Regions from separate parts of the Paenibacillus sp. FSL R7-0345 genome, predicted to be linked through region 1. Evidence: a T-box and tRNA genes for the amino acid it is inferred to sense, from the RefSeq annotation. Region 1 holds a T-box; the other holds one or more tRNA genes.
The links. The T-box of region 1 lies ahead of NST84_RS24075 (valine--tRNA ligase). A T-box ahead of a tRNA ligase gene usually reads a tRNA of that ligase, here a tRNA-Val.

Region 1 (8,629 bases):
CAGTGCCTGTGCTCCGGGAGGCTTCTGCCACCGCCACGCGCAGCTGCTCGGCCTTAAGGCTGCTGTCTGCTTCATCCATCCCGTACAGGACGGCGGCAAATTCCTCTCCGCCGACTCTGCCGAACAGAGCCCCGTTGCCAAGATTGTTCTCCACGGTATAGGCGAATTCCTGCAATACCCCGTCCCCCTGATCATGCCCGTAGGTATCATTGATCTTCTTGAAATGATCAAGATCCAGCAGCAGCAGGGAATAGGGCCGGCTCTTTTTTAGAGCAAGCGTAAGCTTCAGCTCTGCCTCCAGCAGGAACGCTCTGCGGCTCAGGATGCCTGTGAGGGAGTCGTAGGTGGCCATTCTTTTCAGCTTTTCGTAGGAGTGCTCATTAGAAAGAAGAATGAAGGCAGCGGTGCCCGTAACCAGCAGAAAAAACATGCCGACATAATATAGATATTGCGGCAGGTTAGCCGATAATACGCCCATCTCGGGCCTGATAAAAAGCGCCGCAAGAAACCGGCCCAGCATGGTAACGGCAATGCCATAAAAAATAAACCCGGTTATCCTGTGCAAGGGAGGCCGCTCTTTGCCCGCAGACAGCCGGACAGCCGGGTAGAGGACATATAGCAGCACAGACATTGAGGCTGAGGCTACCCGCAGATTAGGCTGGTTGAAAAACAGGGCAATCACGCAGAAGCTGGTGACACTTCCTGCTGTAAGCACCGTATAATACAGTCCGGCCATACGCCCGAAAATATCCATCATCATCATCAGAGCCGTGATCTCCAGTCCCCCACCCACCAGAATAAACAGATTGCTCAGCGGAATCATCAGCTTATGCGGCAAATGATCCCACAGGAGAATTGAGCTCCAGAAAAGCACCTGCACCCATTTGCCGGTGATAAACAGGCCTGATGCCATGTCCTTTGGAGCGTCGAAACGGTAAAAGGTAATCAGAAGCCCTGTAATTAAATTCCCAAGGAGGAACAGGTACAACAAGGTTTTGATATCCAGCTGAAAATCCATAATTACACCACCAAATGTCCGGGAATCAGTAACGTTATCAGCAAACTTTAATCTGTCAGAGTTATTATCGGCAGACACCTTCCAAGAATTGACCTGCAGCAAATAAACCCCAAAAAAGCATTATAAAAAAGCGCATTCCCTCTGAATACTCAGAGAGAATACGCTTTGAACAACGGGTACCGCCCGTGACGGTACAGCTCCGCTGGTTTATTCCTTACTTTTCAAGTTCCCGCAGGCCTTCGGCCAGCGTGTAGCCTACCTTCCAGATATCGCCTGCACCCATAGTAAGTACGAGGTCGCCGGGAGCGATACGGCCCTGCAGATCGGCAATCACCGCTTCTTTGGTCGGCAGATGCCTAGCACTCTTATTGCTGTTCTGCACGATCAGCTCTACGAGCCTCGCGGAGGTTACGCCCTCAATCTGCTTCTCACCGGCCGGTGAGTAGATGTCGGTAATAATAACCTCGTCCGCTTCACTGAAGGCACGGCTGAATGCATCCAGCAGGAAGAAGGTACGGGTATAGCGCTGCGGCTGGAAGACGGCGATAATCTTTTTGCCGGTCGCCTTGGCTGCACTGATTGTAGCCTGAATCTCTGTAGGATGATGGGCATAATCGTCAATGACGAGAATGTCATTCACCTCGCCCAGCACCTGGAAACGGCGCTTCGCGCCATGGAACTTCACAATAGCACCAGCAATAGCTTCAAAAGCAACGCCTGATTTCAGGCAGGCGATTACCGCAGCCATCGAGTTATAAAGATTGTATTTGCCCGGGATGGACAGCTCAATCTTGCCCAGCACCTGTCCCTGATGATTCATTGTATAAGAAACCTGTCTGTCTCCCAGCATGATATCAGTAGCAGTGTAGTCCGCATCCGGAGAGTCAATACCGTAAGTGATAATATTGCCCTTCACCTCAGACAAAAGAGAGCTGGCTGTCTCATCATCAGCACATACAATCGCCGTGCCGTCATCACGCAGCTGATTCATAAACTGCACGTAAGCGGCCTTCAGCTTGCCGAAATCTCCGCCGTAATTCTCCAGATGATCCGCTTCAATATTGGTGACAATCGCCAGCCAAGGGTGGTACTGGAGGAAGGAGCCGTCGCTCTCGTCTGCTTCCGCTACAACGTATTCTCCTTGTCCTGCCTTGGCATTCGTGCCGACATTCATAATCTCCCCGCCGATAATATACGTCGGGTCTACCCCGCAGTCCTCCATGATCAGGGCGATCATCGAGGAGGTAGTGGTTTTGCCGTGCGCCCCTGCAACGGCAACGCCCTTGCGTTCATTCAGCAGCCGTGCCAGCATCTGGGAACGGTGCAGCACCGGGATGTTCAGGCGCTCAGCCTCCACCCACTCCACATTGTCGCTTGCCAGCGCAGTTGAATAGACAACAAGATCAGCACCTTTAACCTGTTCGGCCGTATGTCCGATATAGACCTTGGCGCCTTTGGCAATCAGTTTCTCGGTCAATTCCTGGGCAGCCACATCGGAGCCCGTAACCGTGTATCCCATTTCCAGCATTACCCGGGCAATCGCGCTCATACCGTAGCCGCCGATCCCTATAAAATGCACACGTTCAGTAGTATCCAACAGTTCGTCACCAGCCTTTTTCAGAATCGGGTTGCTGCAAAAGCGTACTGCGTACATCGGAAATCAGATACAGTGTGCCGGACACGACCGCAAGATCCTTCTCCGACGTGATCGACTGCAGCAGCTGCAGCGCTTTGCCCCAATTACGTTCTACTATGATTTCCAAATGATCCTTGGCATATTTCTCCCGCAGACTTTCTGCGATAGCCTGCAGTTCTTCCGCGTCCATTTTCTTCCGGAAATCCGGTTCGGTCAGGATGAGCGTATCCACTATAGGCAGTATATGCTTGAAGTATGACTCATGATGCTTATTAGCCAGCATCCCCATGAGTAAATTTAATTTACCGTACTTGTAAAACTGCGGCAGGCTTCTGGCCAGGCTCTCTGCGCCTTCGGGATTATGCGCGCCGTCGAGTACGATCCGCGGATGCTGGCTGACCTCCTCCAGACGTCCGGCCCAAAAAGTATCCTTGAAGCCTTGCAGCACATCCTCATCGTCCAGCATGAAGGCCATATACTGGCGCAGTACCTCCAGCGCCATCATTGCTACGGCTGCATTACTCAGCTGATGCTCGCCTTTCATGGCGATACCCACCTGAAGATCACGGAACGGCCCCTTGAAGTTAAAACTCTGCACACCTTCTTCGATGCCGGCAAGCTCATAGCTGAAATCTTCACCGGCCAGATAGAGCTTGGTGCGGCAGGCTTCCGCCCGTTCCTTCAGGACAGCGATCACTTCCGGCTGGCTGACACAGCTGACCACAGGAACACCGGGCTTGATAATCCCGGCCTTCTCAAAGGCAATCTTCTCCAGCGTATCGCCCAGCACATCGGTATGGTCATGGCCGACATTGGTAATTACGGACACCACTGGCAGCACGATGTTCGTTACATCCAGCCTTCCCCCAAGCCCTGTCTCCCATACGACTACATCAGGGAAACAGCATTCGGCATAATAGAGGATGGCCAGCGCTGTCGCGACCTCGAACATCGTCGGTGAACCAAGCTCGCCGGCGGCGATTTCTTCCACCAGGGGACGCAGCCTCGCAGCAAGCGCAGTGAGTGTGTCTTCAGGAATATCCGTACCGTTATATTGAAAACGGTTGGTGAATTTGGTGATGTAGGGGGAAGTAAACGTCCCTACACTGTAGCCGCTCTTCAGCAGCACGCTTGTCAAAAAAGCGCAGGTCGAGCCTTTGCCGTTCGTCCCCGCCACATGGATGAATTTCAGCCTGCGGTGCGGATTGCCGAGCTTCTCCATGAGGAGCTCAATCCGCTCCAGGCCGGGACGGATACCGAAGGGAATCAGCCCGTTGATCCAGTCCACTGCTTCTGTATAAGAACCCAAAGGAGCGGCGTTACCGCTCCCGATCATCTCTTCCATATCCCTTATCCTCTCAGCTCTGCGATGCGGGCCAGCACTGTCTCGCGTTTGGCGGAATAATCCGCCTGCTTCGCCCGTTCCTCTTCGATGACTTTAGCCGGAGCCTTGGCAACAAAGCCCTGATTGCCAAGCTTTTTCTCTACGCGTTCCACTTCACTGTTCAGCGTCTGCACTTCTTTTTCGAGACGGATAATTTCCTGCTCAATATCGATCAGCCCCGACAGCGGCAGCAGCAGCTCTGCTCCGGTAACGACTGCGGACATTACTTTATCCGGCGTCTGCGGATCAAGTCCGGCTTCGAACGACGACGTGTTGCAGAAGCGTCCGATGTAATTGTCGTTGCGGCTGATAATGCTGAGTGTCTCTGCACTGCCAGCCTTGATGATCAGCTCTACCTTTTTGCTCATCGGCACATTAACCTCTGCACGGATGTTGCGTACCGCACGGATAACGTCCATCAGCAGGTTCATTTCAGCCACAGCCTCAGGACTCTCAAGCGCTGCATCGTACTTAGGCCATTCTGCCAAAGTAATCGTTGCACCCTCATGCGGCAGATGCTGCCAGATCTCCTCGGTAATGAACGGCATGAACGGATGAATCAGGCGCAGCGTGCGGTCGAGCACGTAGGCGAGCACGGATTGGGTTTTGGCTTTGGCAGCCGCATCGCTGCCGTACAGCGACAGCTTCGCGAACTCGATATACCAGTCGCACAGGTCATCCCAGATGAAGTTGTACAGCAGACGGCCGGTCTCGCCGTACTCGTACGAGTCAATTAGACGCGTAATATCGCGGGAAGTTTCGTTCAGGCGGTGCAAAATCCAGCGGTCAGCCGTTGTAAGCTCACCTGTAATGTCAATATCTGCAAAGTTTACACCCTCCAGATTCATTAGCGCAAAGCGCGATGCGTTCCAGATCTTGTTGGCAAAATTGCGCGCCTGCTCTACCTTTTCCATCCGGAAACGCAGATCCTGCCCGGCAGTAATACCGGTAGAAATCATATAGCGCATAGCGTCCGCTCCGTACTGCTCAATAACATCCAGCGGATCGATCCCGTTGCCAAGCGATTTGGACATTTTGCGGCCGTCGGCATCGCGTACCAGGCCGTGCATGAATACATCGGCGAACGGCTTCTGGCCGGTAAATTCAAAGGCGGAGAAGATCATGCGCGCTACCCAGAAGTAGATGATGTCGTATCCGGTAACGAGCACGTTGTTCGGATAGTAACGCTGGTAGTCGCTGCTGCTCTCGTCAGGCCAGCCCAGTGTGGCGAACGGCCAGAGGTTTGAGCTGAACCAGGTGTCCAGCACATCCTCATCCTGCTTCAGATCATCAAGTCCGCTTATTTCGCGTGCTTCTTCTTCACTATAGGCTACAAATACTTCACCTGTGGACTCCGAGTACCAGGCCGGAATGCGGTGTCCCCACCATAGCTGGCGGGAGATACACCAGTCGCGTACATTTTCGATCCAGTTCAGGTAGGTCTTCTCGAAGCGCTCAGGTACAAAGTTAACGCCGTTGCCCTCCTTCTGCGCATTGATGGCCACTTCAGCCAGCGGCTGCATCTTTACGAACCATTGGGTGGACAGATAAGGCTCAACTACAGCGCCGGAGCGCTCGCTGTGTCCTACCTGGTGTACGTGATCCTCGATGGAGATCAGAACGCCCTGCTCCTTCAGATCAGCAACGATATTCTTGCGGCATTCACTGCGGTCCTGACCGTTGTAAGGTCCGGCTTCCTCATTCATTACGCCGCCCTCATCCATCACATTGATCTGCGGCAGATTGTGGCGCTGGCCTACCTCAAAGTCATTCGGGTCATGGGCCGGCGTAATCTTCACAGCGCCGCTGCCGAAATCCTTATCTACATAATCATCGGCGATGATCGGAATTTCACGGCCTACAATCGGCAGGATCAGCGTTTTGCCGATCAGATCCTTGTAGCGCTCATCCTTCGGATGTACGGCTACTGCTGTATCGCCAAGCATCGTCTCCGGACGTGTAGTGGCTACAGTGATGTGACCGCTGCCGTCCTTAAGCGGATAACGAAGATGGTACAGGTGGCCGTTCACCTCTTTGTATTCAACCTCAATATCGGACAGGGCTGTACGTGCAGCCGGGTCCCAGTTGATGATGCGTTTGCCGCGGTAGATCAGGCCTTTGCGGTACAGCTCTACGAATACCTGGCGTACCCCTTTAGTCAAGCCTTCATCCAGCGTGAAGCGTTCGCGGGAATAGTCAAGGGACAAGCCCATCTTTGCCCATTGCTCGTGAATCGTTTCGGCATACTGATCCTTCCAGGCCCATACCTGCTCAAGGAACTTCTCACGTCCGAGATCATGGCGGGAAATGCCCTGCTGGCGCAGCTTCTGCTCCACCTTAGTCTGGGTAGCAATACCCGCATGGTCGGTTCCCGGCAGCCAAAGGGTGTCGAAGCCCTGCATCCGCTTCGTGCGGATCAGAATATCCTGCAGGGTGAAGTCGAGCGCGTGCCCGATATGCAGCATCCCCGTTACGTTCGGCGGCGGGATTACGATGCTGTAAGGCTCTGCGTCCGGCCGCTGGCCGGCCTTGAAGAATTCATTCTCCATCCAGTAGGTATACCACTTGTGCTCTGCCGCTTTCGGGTCGTACGTAGTCGGCATGTCGTTCCTGGTGCTATTGTCAGCTGCAGCCTGCGCTGCCGCTTCCTGCGTCTCCGGCAGCATCTCTGCCGCTTTGCCTTGATCAGCCATGTTCTGAACCTCCATTAAATTTCTTATCTTCTCTTCTGAAAATACAAAAAGGCCTTTCGTCTCAAAGGACGAAAGGCCATTCTTTCGCGGTACCACCTTTGTTTCGCGCCAATAAAAAATAAACCTGTGCCCCGGCAGCTGATGCTCCCGAAGCTTAGCGCGACACTCATGCAGATAACGGCTGCGTCCGGCCACATCCTACACTGATCAGCCTGTTACAGGCAGGATCATTCGAAAGGGCGACTCCGGGGCGACTTCGGTGGCAAACATCCTGCGGAAATTCACAGCACTTACAATTCCGCTCTCTGAAGGGCTGACGACCTACTCTTCCCGTTCCCAGTCTTTAGCTAAGTTTTACTTATTCCCATAATACATTTAGTACTATTCCTAGTCAACCAGCATACACACAAACAGCGGGACTTATACTCGCGGATTTGTCATTTGCCGCTAAGCTAAAAAAAGCCCTCCCGTTTATGCATCCCTGCTCTCCTGCTCTCCTGCTCCCTTGCCAGCTAATACTTCAACAAACAGCTCACGTTCACGCCCGCTCTCTAACGGACTCAGATGCGCTTACTTCCGGATAATTTCCATTTCCGGCATGCTAACGGACACCAGCGGCCTTATGTGCAGATATATGGAGCAATAAGGGCTGTTTGGAGGGTAATAAGTGCAATACGTTCCGTTAGCCGGACAAAATGCTATTTTTCTGCAAAATAAGATCACTCAGGTCCGTTAGCGGCTGAAAGCGATTGAGCTGCCGGCTCACCACTCCCGTTCTCTCCCCAACAAAAAACAGAGCAACGCTCCCTGCAAGCAGGAGACCGCTACTCTGTCCTGTTCCACAACATTAACCTAAGGGATATATAAAACCTGCCCCTCTTCCACGTTCTGGCCGGCCAGCCGGTTATACATGACCAGCTCCCTGGCGCTGAGCTGATACTTCTCGGCAATGGTGTCCAGCGTATCTTCGCGCTGTACAATGCACATCCGGACCTTGCGGAACAGCTCCGCACCGCCGGTCCTGCTGATGAAGCGGCTCTTCCAGTCGCTGTCGCCCGCCGCCGCTTCCTGAACCGCCGGCTGCGGAGCCGCCGCAGCTGTTACTGCGTCCTCCTGCTCCTTATTGGCACGGCTTGAGCTGAGCAGGGAGGAGAAGGTGAGATGCTCCTTCGCCTGGCTTCCCTCTTCCTTCTTACTGCCGAATGCGACCTTCAGATCCCCCTTCTCCTCCTGGGCAGGCAGGGCCTCAGGGGATTGCAGCGGCTCATTCTCCTTGGTTTCTTCTGCTTCCGGCAGTGCCGCCTCAGCCTGAACCTCCGGTGGAGTGTACTCCGGCTCAACTGCGGCAACCGGCTCCTCCTGTCTCTCAGCATAGAGCTGTCCAGAGGCGATGTCCGGAAAATCAAATGGCTGCGCAGCTGCCGGAACGAACTCCTCTGCAGCATCACCGGCCTCAGCCCGCGTAATCTCTGCCGCCGCAGAAGAAGCAGGCTTCACTGCCGTCTCCTTCTCGCGTGCGCCGAAAAAGTACCCGGATACCGGCTCCGCCGGTGCCTTTCCCTTTTGCCAGGCGTCCGCAGCTGCAGCCGCCCCGCCGGTGAGGTCCGCCTGCGCCTCTAGGCTATGCGTGCGCAGCTTCGCTTCTTTATCCTTCTGCGGCTGGGCAGCAGGCCCGGCCGCCTGTGTATAGACAGATTCCTGCACTACCAGCGGATGCACCGCCGCCGCATCCGGTACAAAAGCTGCATACCCCTGCTGATCCGCAAGCGCATCCGCAGGAATTTCTGCTGTACCCTCGCCGTAGGTCCACAGCGAGTTTTCGTACAGGGCGTCGTTCTCATGCTCCCGTCCCTCGGCCGGGACAGCGCTGCCCCGGTCCGCTTCTTCGGGAGAATAGG
Region 2 (8,629 bases), 2.7 Mb from region 1:
CGTGCCTGCGGATGACCAGACGTTGGTTCAGCGGTCTGTACAATATATGCAGGAGCATTTTAATGAAACGATGACAGTCGACGATCTGGCGGAGATCGCGGGCCTGGGGCGCAGCCGTTATACCAGGCTGTTCAAGGAACAGACCGGTCAGATTCCGCTGGAATACCTTAACGGGCTGCGAATTGAACGGGCCCAGCAGCAGCTGCTGATGAGTAAAGACCGGCTGCATGAGATTGCCCTTGCAGTGGGCTATAGTAATGAGTACTATTTCAGCCGGCGTTTTAAAGGCAGTGTCGGGGTTACACCCGGCCGGTACAGAAGCCTGTACCAGGAGGGAACACGGATTTTCGCCCCGTTTCTGGAGGATTATCTGCTGGCGCTGGGTATCACACCTGTTGCACAGTATTGCCACGCGGATTGGGGCAAGCAGGATTATCTTGGGCTTCATCATGTGCCGGCATTTGATATTTCCACCGGCGACTGGCAGGGTTTGTCCCGTTATACGCCGGAGCTGATCATGCTTGACGACGGCTTTCAGCGCTGGAATCTGGAGGAATACCGTCAGGTAGCACCGCTGTTTAAACTACCGTTTCATCAGGAGAACTGGCGGGCTACCCTGCGTACGGCGGCAGCGATTTTCGGCAGGACCGGTAGCGTTCAGGAGGTTTTTAGCAGTTATGAGGACAAGGCGCGTGCAGCCAGGCAGCGGCTCAGCCGCTTAGCAGGAACGCAGACTGTAGCGGTGCTCCGGATCTCTTCCGCCGGCATTATGCTGTACGGATGTGACGGGCTGGGCTATACGGGAGGCGTGCTGCACAGCGACCTCGGGCTGCAGCCGCATCCGCTGGTCCGTCAGCTGTGCCGGGGGCAGAAGCAGGTGAATCTCAGCCTGGAGGCCCTTGCACAGCTGACGGCAGATCATTTGTTCATTACCTTTGACCGGCAGATGGGTGAAGGCCGGGAGCTGCTTGAAACACCGCTTTGGCAGAGCCTTCCTGCTGTACGCAGCGGCTGCGTATATGAGGTAGATTTTATGGCCTGGATGAATTATGGTGTAATGTCCCATCACCGGAAAATCGCTGATGTGCTGCAGGTGCTGGCGTGAGGCTGACTCATTAATCGGGTATAATAAGCATAATTATGGATTGGAAAGGGGGGCTATCCTTGGGTAACAAGGCAGAGGGCCGGGTACCTCATCTGCAAAATCATACTAGGACTGGATTGCCTCGCATTATCCCGTTAGGAGATTCAGCTGCGTCTGTACTCTTTGAGGCAGCAGTCAGTCCGCAGACCCACCGCCGTGTCAGGGCGGTTTGCAGCAGGCTGAGTTCTGCTCCTTTTGCGGGGATGCTTGAATTTGTCCCTTCCTTTCACTCGGTTGCCGTATATTACGACGGGCATGCTGTCCTGAAGGCATATCCGCAGTATATCGCCCCCGGGGAGGAAAACTATCCGTATCCGGTAGTGGCTGCCCTATTGAAAGATCTATTGAAGCATACAGAAGAACAGGAGGCTCCTGCTCCAAGAACGGTCAGAATTCCTGTATGCTACGGCGGGGAAAACGGTCCTGACCTGGAGTTTGTGGCCCGTCATAACGGGCTATCAGTACAGGAAGTTATTGATGTTCATTCTTCGGCTGATTATCTGGTCTATATGCTTGGCTTTGCCCCGGGTTTTCCTTATCTCGGGGGGCTGTCCCCGGCGATTTCTGCTCCGCGCCGGTCCTCACCAAGGCTGGTTATCCCCGCAGGCTCTGTCGGGATTGCAGGCGATCAGACCGGGGTGTATCCGCTGGAGACGCCGGGCGGCTGGCAGCTGATCGGCCGGACTCCGCTTGCTTTGTTTAAGCCGGATGCTATGCCGCCCGTATTGCTGCTGGCCGGCGATATAGTCCGCTTCTATCCGGTTTCATTCCGGGAATTCTCGGACATGGGAGATGAGAGACTATGAGCCTGCTGATCATGAAGCCGGGTCTGCTAACGACGGTTCAGGATCTGGGTAGATACGGCTTCCAGCAGTTCGGTGTGATTGCCGGGGGGGCGATGGACAGCTATGCTCTTCGCATGGCCAATCTGCTAGTCGGCAATGATGAACAGGCCGCCGGACTGGAAATGACAGTGCTCGGCCCGGAAATTACCTTCGCTGCTCCGGCACTGATTGCCGTCTGCGGCGGCGGATTAGCGCCGATGCTGGACGGGCAGCCGCTGCCGCTTTGGCGGTCAGCCTATGTGCCTAAAGGGACACGGCTGCATTTTGGGCGCCTGCCCGGTGGATGCAGGGCATATCTGGCTGTTGCCGGAGGCATCGATGTTCCGGTGCAGCTGAACAGCCGCTCGACCTACCTGCGCGCCGGGATCGGCGGCCATCAGGGCAGGGCGCTACGCTCCGGTGACGTGCTGCCTGTAGGCACGCCTTCGCGCAGGGCTGCCGCCTGGACAGAACGGCTGGCCCGGGGTTCAGGCGCGTGGCAGCTGGACTTGTGGGCGGGGCGGTTGAATAGAGGACTGGAAACAGGAGAATTCGATAATAGACAGGAAGCAGGACGGTTGAACGGTGGACTGGAAACTGGACAGTTCGATAGTGGTCAGGAAGCAGGACGGTTGGCTGGTAAGTTGGGAGCAGAAGTTATAGCTATAAGCAGCTGGTATCCTGCGCCGGCACTTATTCCTGAGTATCCAAAAGCCCCGGTGGTCCGGGTGATTGCCGGGGAAGAATACGGGCTGTTCAGCGAAGAGAGCCGGCGGCGCTTTCTGTCTGAGCCATATATGATTCTCCCGGAGTCGGACCGGATGGGCTACCGGCTGTCCGGGAGTGTATTGGAGCTGGAGCAGGAACGGAGTCTGGTCTCAGCGGCAGTCACCTTTGGCACCATTCAGGTACCATCCGGCGGAGCCCCGATCATCCTGATGGCGGACCGGCAGACGACCGGCGGTTATCCGAAGCTTGCGCAGGTCATTACGGCAGACCTGCCGCTGCTTGCGCAGGCGGGCCCCGGCAGCGCTATCCGCTTCCGGCTTGTCACCCTGCGGCAAGCACAGGAGCAGCTAATGCAGCGTGAGTTTGAGCTGCGCCGGCTGCGGCTTGTGCTGGAACATATGTAGGGGTTGCCCGGAGACAGGGCAGGCCAAATTAAAGGCAAAAATGCCTTTGAATCCGAGCCAACGCTGCATGTGGGCCAAATCAAAGGCAAAAATGCCTTTGAATCCGAGCCAACGCCTCGTGCGGGCCGAATCAAAGGCAAAAATGCCTTTGAATCCGTGCCAACGCGGCGTGCGGGCCAAATTAAAGGCAAAAATGCCTTTGAATTCGAGCCAATGCGGCGTGCGGGCCAAATCAAAGGCAAAAATGCCTTTGAATCCGAGCCAACGCTGCGTGCGGGCAGAATCAAAGGCAAAAATGCCTTTGAATCCGAGCCAACGCCGCCTGCGGGCTAAATCAAAGGCAAAAATGCCTTTGAATCCGAGCCAACGCCGCCTGCGGGCCAAATCAAAGGCAAAAATGCCTTTGAATCCGAGCCAACGCCGCCTGCGGGCCAAATCAAAGGCAAAAATGCCTTTGAATCCGAGCCAACGCCTCGTGCGGGCCAAATCAAAGGCAAAAATGCCTTTGAATCCGCGCGAGCGCCGCAGGTACGCACGACTCATCCGCAATTGCGCCCCATCCGGACTGTTGGCGCGGTTCTTAACAAATCACAAAAATACATACCGGAGGTAACAGCCAATGAAGTCTGTTGATTTAAACTGCGATCTGGGCGAGAGCTTCGGCGCGTACCGGATCGGGCGGGATGAAGAGATCCTCCCGTACATAACATCAGCCAATATTGCCTGCGGCTTCCATGCCGGCGATCCCGGCACCATGTCGCGGACGGTGCAGCTGGTGCTGAAGCATGGAGTGGCTGTCGGTGCGCACCCCGGCCTGCAGGATCTGGCCGGTTTCGGACGCAGGGAAATGAAGCTTTCGCCCCGGGAAGCTTACGAGCTCACGGTTTATCAGGTGGGGGCCTTATGGGGTTTTGTGCGGGCAGAAGGCGGCGTGCTCCGGCATGTCAAGCCGCATGGTGCGCTGTATAACATGGCGGCAGCCTCCTCAGCTCTGGCCGAAGCAATCGCAGAGGCGGTGTACCGGATTGAGCCGGAGCTGATTCTGTTCGGCCTGGCCGGCAGCGAGCTGATCCGGGCCGGGAACAAGGCGGGGCTGCTTACTGCGAGTGAGGTTTTTGCCGACCGGACTTATCTGAGCGATGGCTCACTAACGCCCAGAAGCCGGCCGGAAGCGCTAGTGACGGATGAACAGCAGGCCCGGCATCAGGTTCTAAGGATGGTGGGCGAGGGCAAGATGCGCTCCATCAGCGGAGAGGATGTGGCTATAACCGCTGAAACCATCTGTCTGCACGGGGACGGTCTTCACGCCGTAGAATTTGCAGTAGCTATCCGAAGCTCCTTGGAGAATGCGGGAATAGCAGTGCAGCGCATCAGGGCACGGGTATAGATGATTCTGAATAAACAAAGGCGGGCTCCACATGACCATTAATAAAAAGGACGGCAGAAAAATCACTGTACATGCTGAACCGTACATCTGGACCATCTCACCGGATAGCGGATTTATCGTTATGGTAGCGGAACATGCATCTGTTAAGGGAAACCGGCTTGAAGTGCACATACAGTCCGATATAGACAGCTTCTGGGTGAATTTTCCACATACGGAGCATCTGAATCAAAAAATCGCCAGACCTAAGGATGCCGCGTATTTCATTACTCAAGCTATAGAGCGGGGGTGGAATCCTGAAGAAATAGGTGCGCCTGCAGTTTTTGAGCTGGATGGAGATATTTTGAAGAGAAGAAGGTAGCTGCTTTACAGCCTCAATACTCCTCCACGAAAAAAATGGTTGCCACCAGCTAACATTCTGTGATATTATAACTTTTGTTGCAGGACGGTAGCTCAGCGGGAGAGCACTATCTTGACAGGGTAGGGGTCATGGGTTCGAACCCCATCCGTCCTATACGTGAAAGCCTTGATTTTCAAGGCTTTTTTTGTTGTTTAAACCCCTCAATACAGCTCCAGATTCTTTTACACCCTTCGTTAAAAAAGTCCAATCCAACTCCCTTTTCTGCGTATACACTTTAATAATGGAATAATTCCCGACGAAGCGGGTGAATCAACACATGAACCTTCAGGATATTCACAAAGAATACGACTTGATCGTCAGCCTCGGCTCCTCCTGCGCACCTGCCATTAATATGAGACGGTACGGCCTCCGCAAGTTCGCCATGCCCCTGGACTGGATGATCTCTGCATCACTCAGCGATGTGAACCGGTTAATCGGCAGCCGTTTTGACGGCTTCATGGAATTGGAGAATTTAAGCAAGCTGGAGGAGACCGACTTTTTCCTGAACGATGGGGATCCCCTGTATGACGACCCTGCAAGGCACAGCTTATCCAAATCCTATTTTATTAAGGACTCCCGGTACAATATTGTTTCCGCACACGATTTTCCGGTCATCCCGCAAGTAGATTGGCGCTCCTGTTATCCGGCTTACAGACAAAAGCTTGACCGGCGGATCACCCGCTTCTGGGCAAATCTGCTCTTAAGCAGCAACAGTCTGTTCATCCGGTGGCATGCCAGCTACGAACAGGTGTATGAGCTACGTTATATTTTATCCACATTACTTAGAGGAAGAAGCTTTACCATTCTGATCCTAAACCCTGCAGAACATCTGACGGTTACCAGGGAACTGCCCTGGGGTATGGAGCACGTGTGCGCACTTGAGGTTCCGGGAGATATGAATGATTATGCGAACTGGGATTATTTATTAAGCGGGATACGGCTGAAGTAACAGCTATTCATGGAGCTTTTGATCAAAGAAGTCTTTTAACCGGGGGGCTTGGACGTAAAAATATTTTTGATTCCGCTTATCCGTTATTTCTGCGTAAATTGCATGTTTGTCATATTGAATCCGGACCGATCGCTGATCGTTCTTTTTGAAGCTTAACCAAATTTCTGCAGCCAGTGTGCGCTCAGCATACTGAATTTCATTAACCGCAGATACCGGAATAGAGTTAAGCATTATCATTATCTGATCCGTCCCCTGTTCATTCAGCCCGATGTAGCGGTTCTCGGCATTCTGACCGTCACTGTAGATCCACATTCCGGCCCCCGCCACCTCCTCAGCCCCGACCTGCTCCCAACGGATTGACGGTTCATTGAGCAAACGCTCTATTGCGCTGCCGCCTGACAAGCATCCTGCCGCACCTGCAATACATACTGCAGCCATAATAGCGACGGACCCTCTGCTGATTCTCAGGTAACCATACAATATACAAACCAATGCCGCTGTAAAAGAAGGGATGACCAGAAAGGTCATCATTCCCGATGTCAGTGAATAACCCATCACAGCCTCCAGCGAAAATAGGACGGACGGCCCCTTAATATAGATGTACAAAAACGGGATGAACAAGCTGATGAGCACGCTTAACGGCATAATGATCCAATACATTCTCAGACGGCTTTTGTATTCAATGAACCGGAATATCCTATATAGTAGGACCGGATACAGTATAGAGGCTGCTAGCACTAATATTCCGCTCACGTTAAACCTCCTTTACAAAACCAGATACTACACAAGAAAATCTAATAAAAAGAAGCATTTTTAAAAAAATATAACCGGTATAAAAAATACGAAAAAGAGGATGAGGGCGAGAACGCTGCTGATCCGGCACATCAGAATATAAGCATTACTCGGCTCGGAATGTCCCTTAACCATCCACCCGTAACGCAGATACCAGCCGAAGGCCGGAAAGCAAAAGTTCAGTACGGCCAGCAAGACAAACAGAACAGCAAATACAACCATGAGAAACCTCCTTTTGTTTATTTTACTCAGGCATGATAATAAAGGCAGATTGCAGTTTATGAGAACTGTAACAGAATATGTATAACAATCATAGGAGGAAATAGACATGGCAGCTATTTTTAATGTGAACAACACTACTTTTACGCAAAAACAGTCCCCTGTTTCCGAGTTTGCCTGGCATACCAGTGGGAGACTGGCAGACGCGGCTGGCTCCAGGCAGCTATTTTTTGACATCCGCTCGCTGGATCCCGGAAAGTACTCCAAGACCCGCGAGAAATGGGAGCAGTTAGCTAAGGGGGATTCAAGCCGGTGAAAGTTACGATACATAGGACAGCTGTTAAAGATGTTGCACTAAAATATGTAGTGATTGTTGCAAGGCAGGGCGATCAGTGGATTATGGCCAGGCACCGTGAACGGTCTACATGGGAGTTTGCGGGCGGGCATATCGAGCCGAATGAACCGGCGGATGATGCGGCGGCGCGGGAATTATATGAAGAGACAGGAGCAGAGGAATTCTCCCTAACACCTGTCTGCGTATACTCAGTATCCATAGAAGGGGTGCCCGAGAGCTTCGGCAAGCTCTATCTGGCGGATGTTCAGAGCTTCGGGCAGATTCCCCAATTTGAAATGGCCGAGATCAGGGGCTTCGCGGACATACCGGAGGAAGTGACCTACCCGCTAATCGTTCCGGCGCATATGGCTGAAATCAAGAGATTTTTGCAGGAGGCGGAATAAATAACGATCCCCTATCCTCCCCCGGTTAATTGTGCTTTCAGCCGCTCTGTTTCTTCCTCTATACGCTTCGGATCGATCCGCTCAAAGAGCAGGGTTAAGTCCCGGATGGCCTGACCCGCGGGTACGGAGATGCTGTGCCAACAGGGCTGCCCTAACGAGAGGAAGGAGCGGATCTGGTTACAGGAAAAGGGAATAAACGGATTCAGCAGGTTAGCCAGATTAGCGATAATTTGCACACAGTTGTAGAGGGTATGGCTGCAGTCCGCCGGATTTTCCTTGAACATTGCCCAAGGCTTCTGTTCGTCGAAATATTTGTTAGCCTGGCGTACCGCTGCAAAGATGCTCTCCAGCGCGTCCTTGAACCGGCCTGCCTCAATAAGCTTACCGGCTTTTAGATACAATTCATTAATTGCATGATTCCACAGCGCTTCTGCTTCTCCTTGAGGCACCCGGCCGTCAAATGACTTGTTGATGAAAGCCAGGCTGCGGTTGACGAAATTGCCGAAGGCACCAAGCAGCTCACCGTTATGGCTATGGATAAATTCCCGCCAGGTGAAATCGGTGTCCCGCTTCTCGGGTCCGTTTGCTATGAGAAAATAGCGGATGGAATCCGGCTGATAGCGGCTGAGAATATCGGGAACCCAGACAGCCCAGTTACGGCTAGTGGAGAACTTTTGACCCTCCAGAGTCATGTATTCACAGGCCAGCAGCCGGTCCGGCAAATGCAGTCCGCCCGCCCCCATAAGAATGGCCGGCCAGATGAGACTATGGAACGGCACATTGTCTTTGCCGTGTACATAATAGGCGGTGATGCCCTGTTCGGGAGTGCCCTCACCGACGCTTTCCAGCCAGAAGTCCTCCCAGCTTTCGCCTGTCTGCCGGGCCCACTGTCTGCTGGCAGACAGATAACCGCTGACCGCCTCGATCCAGACGTAAATTTTTTTGCCGCTGTAGCCGTCGACCGGCACATCGACTCCCCAGTCCAGGTCCCGGGTTGCCGCACGGTCCTGAAGTCCTTCCTGCAGGTACCGCCCGGTTAACCGGAC

Region 2: it encodes a tRNA-Val, which carries the amino acid that the T-box ahead of NST84_RS24075 (valine--tRNA ligase) is inferred to sense. The anticodon was not compared.

Annotation. Positions count from the first base shown of each region.
Region 1 is NZ_CP152002.1:5,580,128-5,588,756, forward strand. Features, by position in the region: gene NST84_RS24060 (GGDEF domain-containing protein) at 1-1,018, opposite strand, end outside; gene murC (UDP-N-acetylmuramate--L-alanine ligase) at 1,233-2,615, opposite strand; gene NST84_RS24070 (folylpolyglutamate synthase/dihydrofolate synthase family protein) at 2,623-3,999, opposite strand; gene NST84_RS24075 (valine--tRNA ligase) at 4,005-6,641, opposite strand; T-box leader at 6,793-7,078, opposite strand; gene NST84_RS24080 (LysM peptidoglycan-binding domain-containing protein) at 7,584-8,629, opposite strand, start outside.
Region 2 is NZ_CP152002.1:2,863,484-2,872,112, forward strand. Features, by position in the region: gene NST84_RS12010 (helix-turn-helix domain-containing protein) at 1-1,105, shown strand, start outside; gene pxpB (5-oxoprolinase subunit PxpB) at 1,165-1,950, shown strand; gene NST84_RS12020 (biotin-dependent carboxyltransferase family protein) at 1,947-3,101, shown strand; gene NST84_RS12025 (hypothetical protein) at 3,045-3,650, opposite strand; gene NST84_RS12030 (5-oxoprolinase subunit PxpA) at 3,721-4,488, shown strand; gene NST84_RS12035 (hypothetical protein) at 4,520-4,846, shown strand; tRNA gene NST84_RS12040 (tRNA-Val) at 4,928-4,999, shown strand; gene NST84_RS12045 (DUF1796 family putative cysteine peptidase) at 5,163-5,834, shown strand; gene NST84_RS12050 (hypothetical protein) at 5,838-6,587, opposite strand; gene NST84_RS12055 (DUF6199 family natural product biosynthesis protein) at 6,648-6,848, opposite strand; gene NST84_RS12060 (hypothetical protein) at 6,955-7,161, shown strand; gene NST84_RS12065 (NUDIX domain-containing protein) at 7,158-7,583, shown strand; gene metG (methionine--tRNA ligase) at 7,595-8,629, opposite strand, start outside.